DNA from 3 places in the Streptomyces sp. NPDC005791 genome. Region 3 is predicted to be linked to each of the others. Evidence: riboswitches for the same ligand, from Rfam matches in the RefSeq annotation. Region 3 holds a riboswitch; each other region holds the start of a gene.
The links. A riboswitch is a leader RNA that binds a small molecule or an ion and turns the genes downstream of it on or off. The one in region 3 is predicted to bind cyclic di-AMP.
Positions count from the first base shown of each region.

Region 1: it holds a riboswitch for cyclic di-AMP, as region 3 does, so the genes downstream of both, ACFYSH_RS15800 (transglycosylase family protein) here and ACFYSH_RS09545 (M23 family metallopeptidase) in region 3, are expected to answer to the same signal.
Region 2: it holds a riboswitch for cyclic di-AMP, as region 3 does, so the genes downstream of both, ACFYSH_RS27845 (C40 family peptidase) here and ACFYSH_RS09545 (M23 family metallopeptidase) in region 3, are expected to answer to the same signal.

Region 1 is NZ_JBIAIP010000007.1:97,075-101,987, forward strand. It holds gene eno (phosphopyruvate hydratase) at 1-446, opposite strand, end outside; gene ACFYSH_RS15800 (transglycosylase family protein) at 772-1,464, opposite strand; cyclic di-AMP (ydaO/yuaA leader) riboswitch at 1,465-1,634, opposite strand; gene ACFYSH_RS15805 (transglycosylase family protein) at 1,925-2,941, opposite strand; gene ACFYSH_RS15810 (cytochrome P450) at 3,047-4,342, opposite strand; gene ACFYSH_RS15815 (nucleoside triphosphate pyrophosphohydrolase) at 4,339-4,913, opposite strand, start outside.
Region 2 is NZ_JBIAIP010000016.1:111,331-116,243, reverse strand. It holds gene ACFYSH_RS27855 (ATP-dependent Clp protease proteolytic subunit) at 48-683, shown strand; gene ACFYSH_RS27850 (hypothetical protein) at 691-999, shown strand; cyclic di-AMP (ydaO/yuaA leader) riboswitch at 1,341-1,537, shown strand; gene ACFYSH_RS27845 (C40 family peptidase) at 1,541-2,011, shown strand; gene ACFYSH_RS27840 (LysE family translocator) at 2,030-2,665, opposite strand; gene ACFYSH_RS27835 (LysR family transcriptional regulator) at 2,738-3,652, shown strand; gene ACFYSH_RS27830 (ATP-binding protein) at 3,694-4,125, opposite strand; gene ACFYSH_RS27825 (helix-turn-helix transcriptional regulator) at 4,356-4,913, shown strand, end outside.
Region 3 is NZ_JBIAIP010000004.1:15,031-19,943, forward strand. It holds gene ACFYSH_RS09540 (PrsW family intramembrane metalloprotease) at 1-924, shown strand, start outside; gene ACFYSH_RS09545 (M23 family metallopeptidase) at 1,056-2,096, opposite strand; cyclic di-AMP (ydaO/yuaA leader) riboswitch at 2,108-2,260, opposite strand; gene ACFYSH_RS09550 (PP2C family protein-serine/threonine phosphatase) at 2,493-3,650, opposite strand; tRNA gene ACFYSH_RS09555 (tRNA-Met) at 3,927-4,000, opposite strand; gene ACFYSH_RS09560 (FAD-binding oxidoreductase) at 4,450-4,913, shown strand, end outside.

The sequences.
Region 1 (4,913 bases), on a different contig from region 3:
ATGTTCATCATCGGCACGGGCAGCAGGTGCGCGTTCGGGCCGCCGAGGTAGCGGAACAGCGGGAGGTCGGAGGCCTCTGACGCGGCGTGCGCCACGGCCAGCGAGACACCGAGGATGGCGTTGGCGCCGAGCGAGCCCTTGTTCTCGGTCGCGTCCAGGTCGAACATCGCCTGGTCGATGAGGCGCTGCTCGGTGGCGTCGTAACCGACGAGCTCCGGGCCGATCTGCTCGATCACGGCGAGGACGGCCTTCTCGACGCCCTTGCCCTGGTAACGGTTGGGGTCACCGTCGCGAAGCTCGATGGCCTCGAACGCTCCGGTGGAGGCTCCGGAGGGAACAGCAGCACGTCCCGTGCTGCCGTCGTCGAGGCCGACCTCGACCTCGACCGTGGGGTTCCCCCGGGAGTCGAGGATTTCCCTGGCTACGACGACGTCGATGGACGGCACGAGGCATCTCCTTCTGGGATCTGACACTGGTTGTGCAGGGTTACTGTGGCCTTGCGCCACGAGCCTAACCGGCTCGGCCCGCTCCGTCGGCCGTCCGCCCGTCCCCTGGGACGAAAAAGGACCCAAGGACCTGCATTACGGGCAAAGCCCCGAAATTCTACTGGTAAGTAACCACAAGAACTGAACGCTCCCCCTCACGTCGGACCTCCGGCCGGAGCCGTGTCCGCACCCGTGACGGGGGCCGGAAACGGCGCCGGCCCGGCACGCGGGGGCGGCGCGCCGGGCCGGGCCTCCGGGGCAGGAGGGGGCCCCGGGCTCCTGACGGTTACTTCAGGTGGAGCTGCTGACCCGGGAAGATCAGGTCGGCGTCGTCGACGATGTCGTCGTTCAGCTCGAAGAGCTTCTCCCAGCCGCCCTTGACCTTCTTCGCGTCGGCGATCTTGCCGAGGGTGTCGCCGGCCTTCACCTCGTACTCGCCGTCGCCCTTCTCGACCTTCTGGCCGGTCGGGGTGGTGACGGTCTTCGCGGGGGCCTCACGCTTCTCGCTGCGCGTGGTCGGCTGCTCGGCCTTGCGCTCCGGCGCGGCCTGAGGGGCCGTGTCGCCGTTCTTCTCGGAGCCGGTGTCGACACCCGGGTCGACACCGTCGTTCGTCAGACCGCCGGCACCGGCGCAGGCCCAGGCACCCGGGCCCTGCAGGTCGAGGAGCTTCTCGGCGGCGGCTATCTGCTGACCCTTGGTGGCCAGGTCGGCGCGGGCGGCGTACTGGGTGCCGCCGGCCGCTGCCCAGCTGGACTGCGAGAACTGCAGGCCACCGTAGTAGCCGTTGCCGGTGTTGATGGACCAGTTGCCACCGGACTCGCACTGGGCGACGGCGTCCCAGGTGTCGACGGAGGCGGCAGAGGCGCCGGTCGCACCCATGAGCGGTACGGCGACGGCGGCACCGGTGACACCGGCCAGGGTCGCGATGCGGACGGCCTTGGACGGGCGACGGTGCTTGCCCTTGCTGGAAAGCAGCATGGTTCTCCTCACCGACGCCTACGAGGTGAGCTGTCGGGTTCGGGCCTGTGAGTTGCCCGGTCACCCGCTCCCGCGGACGACTTCACCCCTAGCCGCGCCCGCCCGTCTTCCGACGGCCGGGTCCGGCGCCTACCTGGGTCCCCCGCTCCTGCCTACGGCGCTTTACGCGTCGGTCCCCTTCGGCCGACGGCAGGATTCGGCGTGACGGTCGAAGGTGCCCGCGGTGCGAGCGGCTCCGACCGTAGACACACGCAACCCCCACATTCAAAGATGGACATAACGACCAATCAGCACGTACCGGCCCGGCAGGTCGCGTCGTTTTCGCAGGTCGGAGCCAATATGGACGGATCGGACGGACGGGACGCGCCAGTTGAAGCAAAGAGACCCATGTCTCACTTACGCATAAGTGGACATAGGCCTCTGAACTGCCCCTGTTTCGGGAGCATTTTCGCGCTTCTGCTCAGTCGGTGGCGGTGGTCTCCGCCGGTTCGCTTTGTGCGCCCGCCCCGGTGAGACCGAGGTCCAGGTTCTGGCCGGGAAGGATCAGGTCCGGGTCGGAGCCCAGCTCGTCCTTGTTCGCCTCGTAGAGCGCGGACCAGCCGCCGGAGAGCTCCTGCTCGTCGGCGATCGCCCAGAGGTTGTCGCCCTCGCGGACGGTGTACGTGGTCCCTTCGACGCCCTGACGCGCCCCGGAGTCGCCACGCGAGGCGTGCCGTCCGGCGTCCCGCCCGTCGCCCGAACCGGCTTCGGCGCTCGCCTCGGGGGCCGGGACTCCGCGGTGCTTCCCACCCGTCGTTCCGTCACCCTTCGACGCACCGGGCGTCTCGGGGGACGGGCCGGCGGACGGCGAGGTGCCGGCCACGTCGTCCCGGCCCGCCGTGCCGCCGGCCGTGCTGTCGTCCACGCCGCCCTCGGAGTCGTCCGTCGCGTCGTCGGAGCCGTCGGCGTTCCGGGCGTCCTCGGTGCCGGTCGAGTCCTCGTCCGTGTCCGCCTTCTCGTCCGCCGGGTCCGACGCCTCGGGCGAGGGGGTCCCGGACGGGGTCACGGTGTCCGAGGGCTCGGCGGACGGCTCGTCGCCCGGGTCGACACCGGGCAGCCCCTCGTCCAGGGCGAGCCCGGAGATCACCGAGCAGCTGGCCCACGCCTGGGGGCCCTTGTCGTCCAGCACCTTCTCCGCGACAGCTATCTGCTGCGAGCGGCTCGCGAGGTCGGGACGGGGCGCGTAGTCCGTGCCGTCGTAGTCCGACCACGTGTCCTGCGAGAGCTGCAGGCCGCCGTAGTAGCCGTTGCCGAGGTCGGCACTCCACATGCCGCCGCTCTCGCACTCGGCGACCCGGTCCCAGGTCGACGCGTCTGCGGCTTGTGCGCTGCCGGCGCCGAGCAGCGGGATGGCGATGGCCGATCCCGTGACGCCGGCGGCGACGACGATGGCGGGTGCCTGGCGGGGGCGACGGTGTCTGCCGGTCGCGGAGCCCATGGGATTGCCTTCCGTGTGACTGACATGTGACGGGTGAGTCGAACGGTGAACCTAGCCCCACTCGAACGTGTGTCACAAGTCGATGCAGCGGAGATCACGTGAAAGTCACGGAGTTGACAGGCTGTCACCTCTTTCGGCCGGATGCCCTGGACCGAACTCGACGGGAAGCGTGCGCAGTCCCCGCATGATGAGCCCTCCGCGCCAGCGCAAATCGGCAGGTTCCGCAGCAAGCCGCAGGTCGGGGAGGCGTCGCAGCAGAGTTGCCAGCGCCACCCGCCCCTCCAGCCGTGCCAGCGGCGCCCCCAGGCAGTAGTGGATGCCGTGTCCGTATCCGAGGTGCTGATTGTCACTCCGTGCAAGGTCCAGGGTGTCCGCATCCTGGAATCGCTCCGGGTCCCGGTCGGCGGCGGCCAGCACCACGAGAACGGGGTCTCCTGCCGCGATGTCCTGGCCCCCCAGCGTCACGGATTCGGTGGCGTACCGCCACGTCGCGAGCTCCACCGGCCCGTCGTAGCGCAGCAGCTCCTCGAGACCCGTGTCGAGCAGTTCCGTCTCCCCCGCGGCCAGTGAACGCTCCAGGCGCGCACGCTGGGACGGATTGCGCAACAGGGCGTAGGTGCCGTTGCCGATGAGGTTCACGGTCGTCTCGAAACCCGCGAACAGGAGGATGAAGGCCATGGCAGCGGCCTCGTTCTCGCTGAGGTGCTCGCCGTGGTCGCTCGCCCGGATCAGCCCGGAGATCAGGTCGTCGCCGGGATTCTCCCTCTTGCGGTGGATGAGTTCGGCGAGGTAGCCGCGCATCTTCTTGACCGACCTGGCCACCCCGCCCCGCGGCCCACCGCCGTGCCGGATCATCATGCCCGCCCAGTCTCGGAAGTCGTCCTGGTCCTCGCGCGGCACTCCCAGCAGATCGCAGATGGCGTAGATGGGGAGCGGGAAGGCGAAGTCATGGATGAGGTCCGCGTTCCCCTTCTCGACGAAGTCGTCGATGAGGCGGTCCGTCAGTTCCTGGACCCGAGGCGCGAACTCCGCGACCCTGCGCGGGGTGAACGCCTTGGACACGAGACGGCGCAGCCGGGTGTGGTCCGGGGGGTCGATGTTCAGCAGGTGCGTCATCAGCTCGGCCTTGCGCTCCCCCGGGATGCCCGTCTTGCCCTTGGCGTTCGCGGAACCCGCGTGATGGGCCGGGTTCTTGGAGAGCCGGGTGTCGGCGAGGGCCTGCCTGGCATCGGCGTACCGGGTCACCAGCCAGGCCTCGACACCGCTGGGCAGCGCCGTGCGGTGCACGGGGCTGTGCTCGCGGAGCCAGGCATAGGCCGGGTACGGGTCGGTGGCGAACTCCCAGGTGAAGAGTTCGGGCGCTGCGTCGGGCTCGGAGGCCGTCTCGGGGCTGTCGTTCACCCCTCGACGCTATCCGGAGCGGCCCCGGGCCCCCCGAGTCCCTCCGCCGCGCGGATCGCGTCCCGGTAGGCGCGGGCCGCCGCCCGCAGGGCCGCCTCCGGGTCCGTGCCGTCCTGCTCGGCCCGTACGGCGAGGGCGAGGAGCCGGTAGCCGACCCCGTCGCCCTCGGGGAGCGCGGCGTCCAGACCCGCGGCACGGGCCCTGCCGCCGAGCTTGGCCGCCAGCGCCAGACCGGGCTGGCCGAGCGGCACCCCGTCGGTGACCGAGGCCCGCTGCTTCTCGATCGCCTTCGTCCGCAGCCAGTGCGCGCGGACGTCCTCCGGGGTCTCGGCGGTCTCGTCGCCGAACACATGCGGATGCCGGTGGATCAGCTTCTCGACGATCGTGGCGGCGACGTCGTCGATGCCGAACGGCTCGTCCTGGTCCTCCTGCGCGATGCGCGCGTGGAAGACGACCTGGAGCAGTACGTCGCCGAGTTCCTCGCGCAGTTCCTCGCGGTCGCCCTCCTCGATGGCCTCGACCAGTTCGTACGCCTCCTCGATGGCGTACTTCGCGAGGCCCTGGTGCGTCT
Region 2 (4,913 bases), on a different contig from region 3:
ATTTTTTACGTACGTCGATTCACCGTGGTTCGAGGAGAGGCATCGTCATGTTCCGTCCCGCCGCCCGCTACGTACTGCCCGAGTTCACCGAGCGCACCGCTCACGGGTCCCGGAGCACGGATCCGTACTCGAAGCTGCTGTCCGAGCGCATCGTCCTTCTCGGCACGCCCGTCGACGACACGGCCGCGACCGACCTGATCGCGCAGTTCATGTACCTGGAGCACGCGGACCCCGACCGGCCTCTGTCGCTCTACATCAACTCGCCCGGGGGCTCCTTCGGCGCCATGACGGCGGTCTACGACACCATGCACTTCCTCGCCTGCGAGGTGGAGACCTTCTGCCTCGGCCAGGCGGGCGCCGGCGCCGCGGTGTTGCTCGCGGCCGGCGCACCCGGACGCCGACATGCCCTGCCGGGCGCCCGGGTAGTCATTCAGCAACCCGCTCTGGGCGAGCCGGTGCAGGGCCAGCCCTCCGATCTCGAGATCCGGGCCTGTGAGTTGCAGCGCGAGCGCGAGCTGCTCACGGCCATGCTGGCCCGCCACACGGGGCGCTCCACGCGGGAGATCAGCGCAGCCATCGAACGGGACACCGTCCTCGACGCCCCAGCCGCTCTGGCGTTCGGGCTGGTGGACCACGTCACGGAGAACCGCACGCCGTCCCATCCACCGCGTCCCGCGAGGTGAACGCCCCATGCCCTCACCCCAGTTCCCACCACTGCCCGCACTGACCCGCGCCGAGGCCGACTTCATCGACTGCTACCTGGCGGCGCTCGACCAGCTCGGCCGCATCAACCCCGCCCGGGGCACCGACACGTACGGAGCGCTCCGGGCGGCTCAGGCCCTCGCGTCCCGGGCCGTCTCCCTCCGCGACGCACTGGTATCGATGCACGAGCGAGGGGAGTCACAGATCCACGCGGACACCCTGGCCAGGGCTCTGCGACTGCTGGACGGCGAGCGTCGCGCCGGGCGGGTCGCCGTGCCTCCCGCGCCGTCGAGTTGAGCGCTTTCGCCGCCCGACTCGGGTTCCCGGTGGGGTTTCCGACGCCCTTTCACGACACGCCCGGCAGGTCGATGAGTTTTCCTCGCTCGATCGGCGTAGGAGGTCCCCCTACCGAGGGACAGCCCAACTTGCGCACCGAGCACGGACACTGAACGGAATACATCGTTCCGCCCCTGGTACACGGCTGGTCCGGTGCAGCCGCCGCGGCCCCGGGCCGACCGCGTCCACCCGATCGGATCAGTCGTGAGGACTCTCACATATGCCTGCTTCAGCGAGGAAATCCGGCACGGCGTGAGTAAAGATCCCTGGGACGACAAGCCCCCGCCACCGCGGCGGGGCGGTCCGGGCGGACGCCGAGTCCTGCCGCTGTCCGGATGCCTGGTCGACAGGAATGGATCGGCAGGAGTGGAGGACCCGAGCACAACGGGCCGTCCGGATTTCCGGACAGCCCTCGGGGTGAAGCCGCTTCGCGCGGCCGGGCAACTTCGCCAGCCCGAACCCGACAGGTCATCCTTCACAGGCGGCTGACGAAGGGTTGCGCATGACTGCGCAGGTTCATGTCCGCTCTCTGTTCGCCCGGGCCGGCACGGCCTCGGTCCTGACACTCGCCGTAGGGACCACCATGTTGGCCCCCGGTTTCGTGAACGACGCCGAGGCCGCCGCCCACTCGACGAAAGCCCTCAAGATCGCGGCCTCGAAGAAGGGCGCCCCTTACAGCTGGGGCGCCGCGGGCCCCCATCGGTTCGACTGCTCCGGGCTCACGCTCTACGCGTTCAAGAAGGTCGGCAGGAAACTTCCCCGCACGGCTCAGCAGCAGTACAACAAGACCCGCCATATCTCCAGGTCGCAGCGGCAGCGCGGCGACCTCGTCTTCTTCCACGCGGGCCGCAGCGTCTACCACGTCGGCATCTACGCCGGCAGCGGGAAGATCTGGCACTCGCCGAAGACCGGCGCCGTGGTCCGGCTGGAGAAGATCTGGTCCGGCAACGTCTGGTACGGGAGGGTGCGCTGACGGCCTTCGTCGCCCGGTTCAGTGCAGCAGAGGACCGGTGACCAGCACGAGTCCCAGCGCGGTGAGCGCCGCGCCGCTGCCGCCCTCGATCGCACGGGCGGTACGCGGCCGGCGCAGCCACCGGCCCAGGCGGTCCACCAGCAGGGCCACGGCCGGAAACCAGACGAGGGCGAGCAGGACGACCACCGACGCCAGCAGCAGTGTCCTCGGCAGCGGCGGTTGGCCGGCCGGGACGAACTGGGGCAGCAGGCTCAGGAAGAGCACGGGCGCCTTCGGATTGAGGGCGTTGGTGAGGAAGCCCTGGCGCAGCGAACGTCCGAGCCCCGTGGACGCCCCGCCCTCCTCCTCGTCAGCCCCTCCTGCGGTGGCCCGTCGCCTCATCGCGTACAGGCCGCTGAGCCCGAGGTAGAGGACGTACGCGCCGCCGAGCAGCTGGACGGTGCGCAACAGCACGGGCATCGTCACGAGCACGGCGGCGAGGCCGGCGACCGCCAGGGCGGTGTGCACCACGAGCCCTCCGGCGACCCCCACCGCGGTGGCCAGCCCGGACCGCCGGGATGCGAGGGCGTTGCGTACGACCACGGTGAAGTCTGCGCCGGGAAGCGCCACCATTCCCGCGGCGACGGCGACGAAAGCGATCAGTTGTGCGTCCATGGGTCCACCCTGACCCCGTCGGCCCTTTAACGTGTACTTGCAATCTTCTGGGCCTGGCAAAAGGAACGCTTAATGTACGACCCCACGCGGCTGGCCGCGCTGGTGGCTGTGGCCGAGGCCGGCTCGATCACACGGGCAGCCGCACGACTGGGTTACACCGCGCCCGCGCTCTCGCAGCAGCTGGCGAAGCTCGAGCGGGAGGCCGGAGCCGCCCTCCTCGTCCGTCACCACCGCGGGGCGCGGCTGACGGCCGCCGGTGAGCTGCTGGCGGGGCGGGCCCGGCGTGTGCTGGACGAGATGGACCAGGCACGGCACGAGCTGGCACGGCTCGCAGGGCTGTCGGGCGGCCGGTTGAGGGTCGGCACGTTCGTGACGGCCGGGATCCATCTGCTGCCGCCGGTTCTCACCGCGTTCCGGCGCTCCCACCCCGATGTGGAGCTGGCCGTCACGGACTACGAGCCGCCCGCCGGGGTCGCCGCCGTGGCAGCGGGTGATGTGGACCTGGCGCTCACCCATGCGTACGAACCCGCGGCCGCCGGGCCGCTGCCGGCGGGGGTCTCCGCCGAGCCGCTGCTCGTCGAGGAGCTGGTGCTGGTCACCGCTCTCGGGCAGGTGCTGTCCGAGGGCAGCGGCCCGCTGCCTGTGGCCGAACTGGCGGGCCGTCCGCTGATCAGCAGCGCTCCTGATCATCCACCGCGGCGTGGGGTCGAGCGTGCGCTGGCCGAGGCGGGAGCCACCCCCGCCGTGGTGTGCGAGTCGCCCGGCTACGCCCTGGTGTGCGCCCTGGTCAGTGCGGGCATCGGCGTGGCGGTGGTGCCGGAGATGGTGGCCGCGATGTCCCCGACGCCGCTCGCCGTCCGCCGTCTGGAACCCGCCGCTTTCCGGCGGACGATCTCCGTGGTGCACCGGGGGGAGCGGAACACCGCGGCGGCGACGACGCTGATGGCTCTCCTGCGCAGCGGCTTCGGCCGGGCTTCCACCGGGTGAGGACGGTCGCGGCCCCACGCGCGGTGCGCCGGCCGACGGCGTCAGCTCCGCGCGGGGACCGGCCAGGGAAGAGCGATCGACACGGTCTTGCCCCCGTCCGGGGTGGGGCTGACTGCGAGCCGGCCGCCGTGCTCCTTCGTGAGGGCCCGGATGATCAACATTCCGCGTCCGTTGTCCTGGCGCACCGCCGCGGGCAGCCGCTGGGGACGGCGGGGGTGGCTGTCCGTCACACCGAGATAGAACTCCACGTCCCGGTCGAGTCTGAGGTCCACGGTGAAGGTGGGTGACTGCCCCAAGGTGTGCTGGACGGCATTGGTGGCGAGTTCCGAGACGATCAGCCGGATGGTGTCGGCGGCGTCGTCGTCCTGCCTCAGTCCCCATGCCGCGAGCACCTGGGCCACAAATGTCCGGGCCGTGGAGACCGAGGCCGGATCGCTCGGCAGAGTGACAGTTGCTTCCTGATGGTCTGCCATGGCGACGCCGTCCCTTTCCCGCCCTGACCGGCCCACGGCCAGCCCTGGATTGTGCTTCGCGCCAGACTGCCACCGATGTCGGCCTTACTGACGGCGATCGGCCAAGATATGCATATATCTGTCGCTCATTCCGGTGAACTCTGCTCCGCGGGCCGCGTACGGGCGCAACACTGGCCCCTCCCGAGCCGTGCCCGCCGGGGCGGCTCCTCGTACAACGGAAGGTGGGCGCCGTGCGGAACGGCCCTGTGGTGCGCCGTCGCAAGCTCGGTGAGGAGCTGCGCGGTCTGCGTCACTCCTCGGGACTCACGAGCCGGGACGCCGCCGGGATGTTGGGCTGGCATCAGTCGAAGGTGAGCCGGATCGAGACCGGGGCGAGCGGAGTGACGCCGGGTGACGTGACCCGGCTGCTGGACGCCTACGGCGTGGACGACCCGCAGTTGTGCGCGCTGCTGCAGAATCTCGCCGGTTCGGCCGGCGGCGGCGGAAGCGGGTGGTGGCACGCCTATCGCGGGCTCATCCCGCCGCAGTACCGCGACTTCATCAGCCTGGAGTCCCAGGCCGATGCCGCCCGCACGCTGGAGACCTCGGTCGTTCCCGGGCTGCTGCAGACCGCCGACTACGCGCGAGCGGTGACCCGCACCTCACTCGACGGGCTGCCGGTCGCACAGCTCGATTCCCTGGTGGAGGTCAGGCTCGCCAGGCAGGGCGTCCTCCACGCACCCCGGCCCTTGCGGCTCAGCGCCGTACTCGACGAGGCCGTACTACGGCGGCGGGTCGGCGGGCCCCGC
Region 3 (4,913 bases):
CGGCAGTTCGGCGGGATCGTCGACGGCATCGTGGTCGCCGGCTTCACCGCGACCGGCTTCGCCTTCACCGAGAACATCCTCTACCTGGGCAACGCCTTCGGCGAGGACCAGCAGATGGGGACCACGGGCTTCGCCTCCGTGACGGCGGGGACGTTCTTCGTCCGTGCGGTGATGTCGCCTTTCGCACACCCCTTGTTCACGGTGCTCTCCGGCATCGGCTTCGGCATGGCGGCGCTCGGCGGCGCACGCCACCGGGTCCGCCGGATCGTCCTGCCTCTGCTCGGGCTCGTCCTCGCCATGGGCATGCACGCCCTGTGGAACGGCTCGTCGTCCTTCGGGCCGTACGGCTTCTACGCGGTGTACGGCGCGTTCATGGTGCCGTCCTTCGCCCTGGTGACCTGGCTGGCGATCTGGTCACGCCGGCGGGAGCTGCGCACGCTCTCCACCGAGCTACCGGTGTACGCGGCTGCCGGCTGGCTGACCTCCGCCGAGCCTCTCGCGCTGGCCTCGATGCGGGCGCGGGGCGTGGCCCGCGACATGGCCAGGCACTGGAACAGCCACCCGGACCGCGCCCGGGGCCGGGCCGCGGCCCGCGCCGTGGCGGAGTACGAGTCGTTCGCGACCTCGCTGGCCATGCTGCGCCGGAGGGCCCGTCATGACGGCGTGGGGCCGGACTTCGCCGCCCGCGAGCAGGAGTTGTTGCATCACCTCTGGCAGCGCCGGGACATCGCGGGCCCGGCCCTGACGTACGCGGCCCACGCGACGGGCCGGCTGCGCGTCCACCGGCCACCCGCGCCGCCGGGGTTCCCACGGCAGCTCCCTCACGGCGGGCCGCCTCCCCAGCACCTGCCCGCGCCGCACCGGCACTACGGCGGCTACAACCCGTATCTGGAGAACGGCAGGCACCGCGCCCCGCCGGATTAGAAAGCGTCCGGGTCAGGAGCCGTCCAGGCCAGGAGCCCGCCCGGGTCAGGCCGGAGGAGTCCGGGCCCCCGGACGGACCGGCGGCCCTGACGTCGGGGGGTGTCGTCAGGGCCGCCGGGGTTCTGAGGGGATCAGATCGTGAGGCCCTTGCCGCGCAGCCAGCTCATCGGGTCGATGCCCGAGCCGTCCGCGGTGTGGATCTCCAGGTGCAGGTGCGCGCCGGTCACATTGCCCGTCGCGCCGACGCGGCCGATCGTCTCGCCGGTGGTGACCCGCTGTCCGGCGGTCACATCCATCGAGGACTGGTGGCAGTACCAGACCTCGGTGCCGTCGTCGAGCTCCAGGACCGTGCGGTAGCCGTACGAGCCGGAGTAGCCGGCCGACTTCACCGTGCCGCTGTGGACCGCCTTGACCGGGGTGCCGGTCGGAGCCGCGAAGTCCAGCCCGGTGTGGTGCCCGGAGGACCACATCGAACCGGCCTGACCGTAGGTGGAGCTGATGTAGTACGAGGAGGTCGGGACGGCGTAGCTCGCGGCGAGCTTGGCGAGGCGCTCGGCCTCCGCCTTCTTCTTCGCAGCTTCCTCCGCCGCCTTCTTCTTCGCGGCTGCCTCGGCCTCGGCATCGCTCTGCTGCTTCGCCGCCTGGACCGTGGCCGCCTCGATCGCCGCCTGCTCCTCAGCGGCCTTGGCCTGGGCGTCGGCGCCGGCCTGCTGCTGCTCGGCCTGCTGGAGGATGCGGGCCCGCAGCGCTTCGCCGGCGTCGGTGGTGCCCTGCTGGGCCTCGGCGGCGGTGATGCCCGCGGTGGTGAGCGGGGAGGACGCGGCGACCGTCTCGTGCTCCGAGTCGGAGCCGTCGGACATGAACGCGCCCACGCCGGGCAGGGACTTGGCGTCGGGGAGATTGTCCGCGATGGAATCGGGAAGAGAGATGGAGACCGGCGGCTTGCTCTGAGCGGTGGCCATGCCACCCGCTCCCACGGCCGCGATGACGCCGACGCCGAGGACGGTGGAGCTACGGGCGAGACCGCGCTGCTTGGCTACGCGATGCCGGCCGCGCACGGGGCGGATGGACTCCTCGGTGGGGTTCCATTCCTCCCACGTCCTGTCCTCGTCACCGAGGCTGCCGGTCCTGAAGGATGACGGTGCCTCGGGGGCAGGCTGATTGGACGCCACGTGGGCGCTCTCCTTTCCTTCCTTCTCGCCTACCGGGTTAGCTGACGGGTTCGGAGCAGGAAGGTCTCCTACGGGCCCCTTCGTCTCTCACGAGACACAGGTGTCCGATTCACCCCATGTAGGTGGTTCCCCGGTTCCCTTGCGGAATTCGGCGCTGCGCACGGTGCCGCCTCTTGCGACGGCAGGTACAACCGCGCTGCGTTATCGAACGTTAATAGACACCCGGGTCCGAATCCAAGCTGTTCCTACAGATCGTTCGTCACTCCGGCCAGGACTTTCAGGGGCCAACCGGGCGCAAACGGGCGACTTCAGTGACCTTTGACCGACCAGCACTTTCTGACGGTGCGTCAAATGTTATGCGGAGCGGGGTCCTTCGACTACCGACGGTCGCGACGGTCATTCACCGTCCCGTCGCACGATCTTCACGGTCGTCCGCCGCTCCTGCTGGCCGCGCGCGGGACGTCCCACCGCCAGGAGCGCCAGGTCGTCCGTCGACCGGCCGCCGGTGTGCAGCCGTACGTCGTCGGTGAGCGCGGACAGCAGTTCCTCGGGCCCCGGGAACAGCCGGCCGCGCAGCCGGGCCGCCGGATCGTAGAAGACACCGTTCGCGTCCCGCGCCTCGGAAAGCCCGTCGGTGAACGCCAGGAACATCGCACCGGCCGGCAGCGTCCACTCGTCCGACCGGTCCGGCCACACGTCCAGCCCCATGCCGAGCGGCATCGCGGGCGCGGTCGGCGACAGTACGTCCAGCGCCCCGTCCGCGTGCAGCACGAGCGGCTCGGGGTGACCGCGGTTGACGACCCGCATCGTGTCCGAACCGGCCGGGATCTCCGCGAGGACGGCGGTGACGAACCCTTCCATGGAGTCGAGCCCGCCCCGCCGGGAGCCCTCACGGGCCAGCGCCCGCTCCAGCCGCTGGACCACCCCCTCCAGCGACAACTCCTGTTCCGCGGCCTCCCGGAACGCCCCGATCACGACGGCCACCGCCGCCACGGCGTCCAGCCCCTTGCCCCGTACGTCCCCGAGGACCAGGCGCACCCCGTACGGGGTGTTCGCGACGGCGTACAGGTCACCGCCGACGAACTCGTCCGCCTGCGCAGGCTCGTACCTCGCCGCGACCAGCAGCCCCCCGATCCGGTCCTCGGGCGTCGGGAGCACCGCGCGCATCGCCGTCTCCGCGATGACCCTGGCCGAGGCCAGCTGCTCGTTCCCGCGGCGCACGACGCGGTTGATGACGAGGGAGAGCGCGGCGACGGTGAACAGGGTCAGCAGATCGGTGGCCGGCACGACCTCGGCGAGCGTGCCGTCCGAGACCCGGATGGCGAGCACGACGAGGATCGAGACCACTCCCACCCGCACCGTCCCGGCCGGCGAGAAGAACGGCGCGGCGATCAGCGGGGCGGCCGCGAAGAACGGGACGGCCGTGACCGCGGGCGGCGTCACGAGGTCGAAGACCAACCCGGCGCAGATCATCAGGGCGGGCAGCGCGCGCACGAACCGCCGGGAACGAGCGTTCCCCACAGCGCCCCCTCGCCGTCCGTCCCGCTTCCCCACCTGTGCACTCCTGCCCGGTCCACCCACGGCTGCGGACGGTACCGCGCCCCGTCCAGGCTGATCGGAGCCGCGCCGAGCGGCGACTCGTCATCGGCCAAAGGGAGGAGTGCGCCGGAGCGCCACCCACCGGGGGTCAGCCGGAGAGCCGGTGCTGCGCGTGGATCGTCTGTGCATCCCGTACGAAGACGGCTGTTCCGTCTCCGTACCGATGGTAGTTCCTTCCCGGCATATGACAGTGGCCCGGATCCTCGAAAGGATCCGGGCCACTGTCTTCAGTAGCGGGGACAGGATTTGAACCTGCGACCTCTGGGTTATGAGCCCAGCGAGCTACCGAGCTGCTCCACCCCGCGCCGTTGTGATTGCAACTCTACGGCATCCAGGAGGGTGCTCCGACCACTTACGGCGCCCGCCCCTCTCCGCCCCCTCCCGGCCGGGGAACCTCCCGGCCCGACTCGATGCGACAACAAGGGGCGTGTGCCAGGGAGTTGCCCGGCACAGTGACGCGCCCAGGGGTGTTCGCGCACCCTCCGATCCTGCTCGTGGTGCGTCTGCGCAGGGGCACGACGGAGCCCGCCGCCGCGCCTCCGGGCGGACGTCCCGGCCGCACCGCTGGGATGACCCCACCGGGCCGGGCGCCCGCGATTGCGCGGCATCCGGAGCGGCGGGAGGCTGGGATCACAAGCCTTTCGGTGTTCGGTCCCGTCTGCGCGGCATCTCCGGGTGCCCGTGCCGCTCCAGCAGCCTCACCCGATGCGACGGTGGCAGGGGAGGCCGGGCGCATGCGCGTCAGGAGACGGTCATGGACGGCGCCCTGCTCGAAACGATGCGAACCACTCTGCGCGGCCCGGTCATCGGCCCGGATGATCAGGAGTACGCCCAGGCACGTACGGTCTACAACGCCATGATCGACAAGAGGCCGGCGGCCGTGGTCGAGTGCCGCGACACGGCGGACGTCATGGCGGCCGTCGATTTCGTCCGCGAACACGGCCTGGTCGTGGCCGTCCGGGGCGGCGGGCACAGCGGTCCCGGCCTCGGCCTCTGTGACGACGCCGTCACGATCGACCTGTCCCCCATGCGTGGCGTGCGGGTCGACCCCGCCACCCAGACCGCCCAGGCCGACGGCGGGGCGACGCTGGGTGACTTCGACCACGCGACCCACGCGTTCGGTCTCGCCACCCCGGCAGGAATCATGTCCACGACAGGCATCGGCGGTCTCACCCTCGGCGGCGGGCACGGCTACCTCACACGCAAGTACGGCCTCTC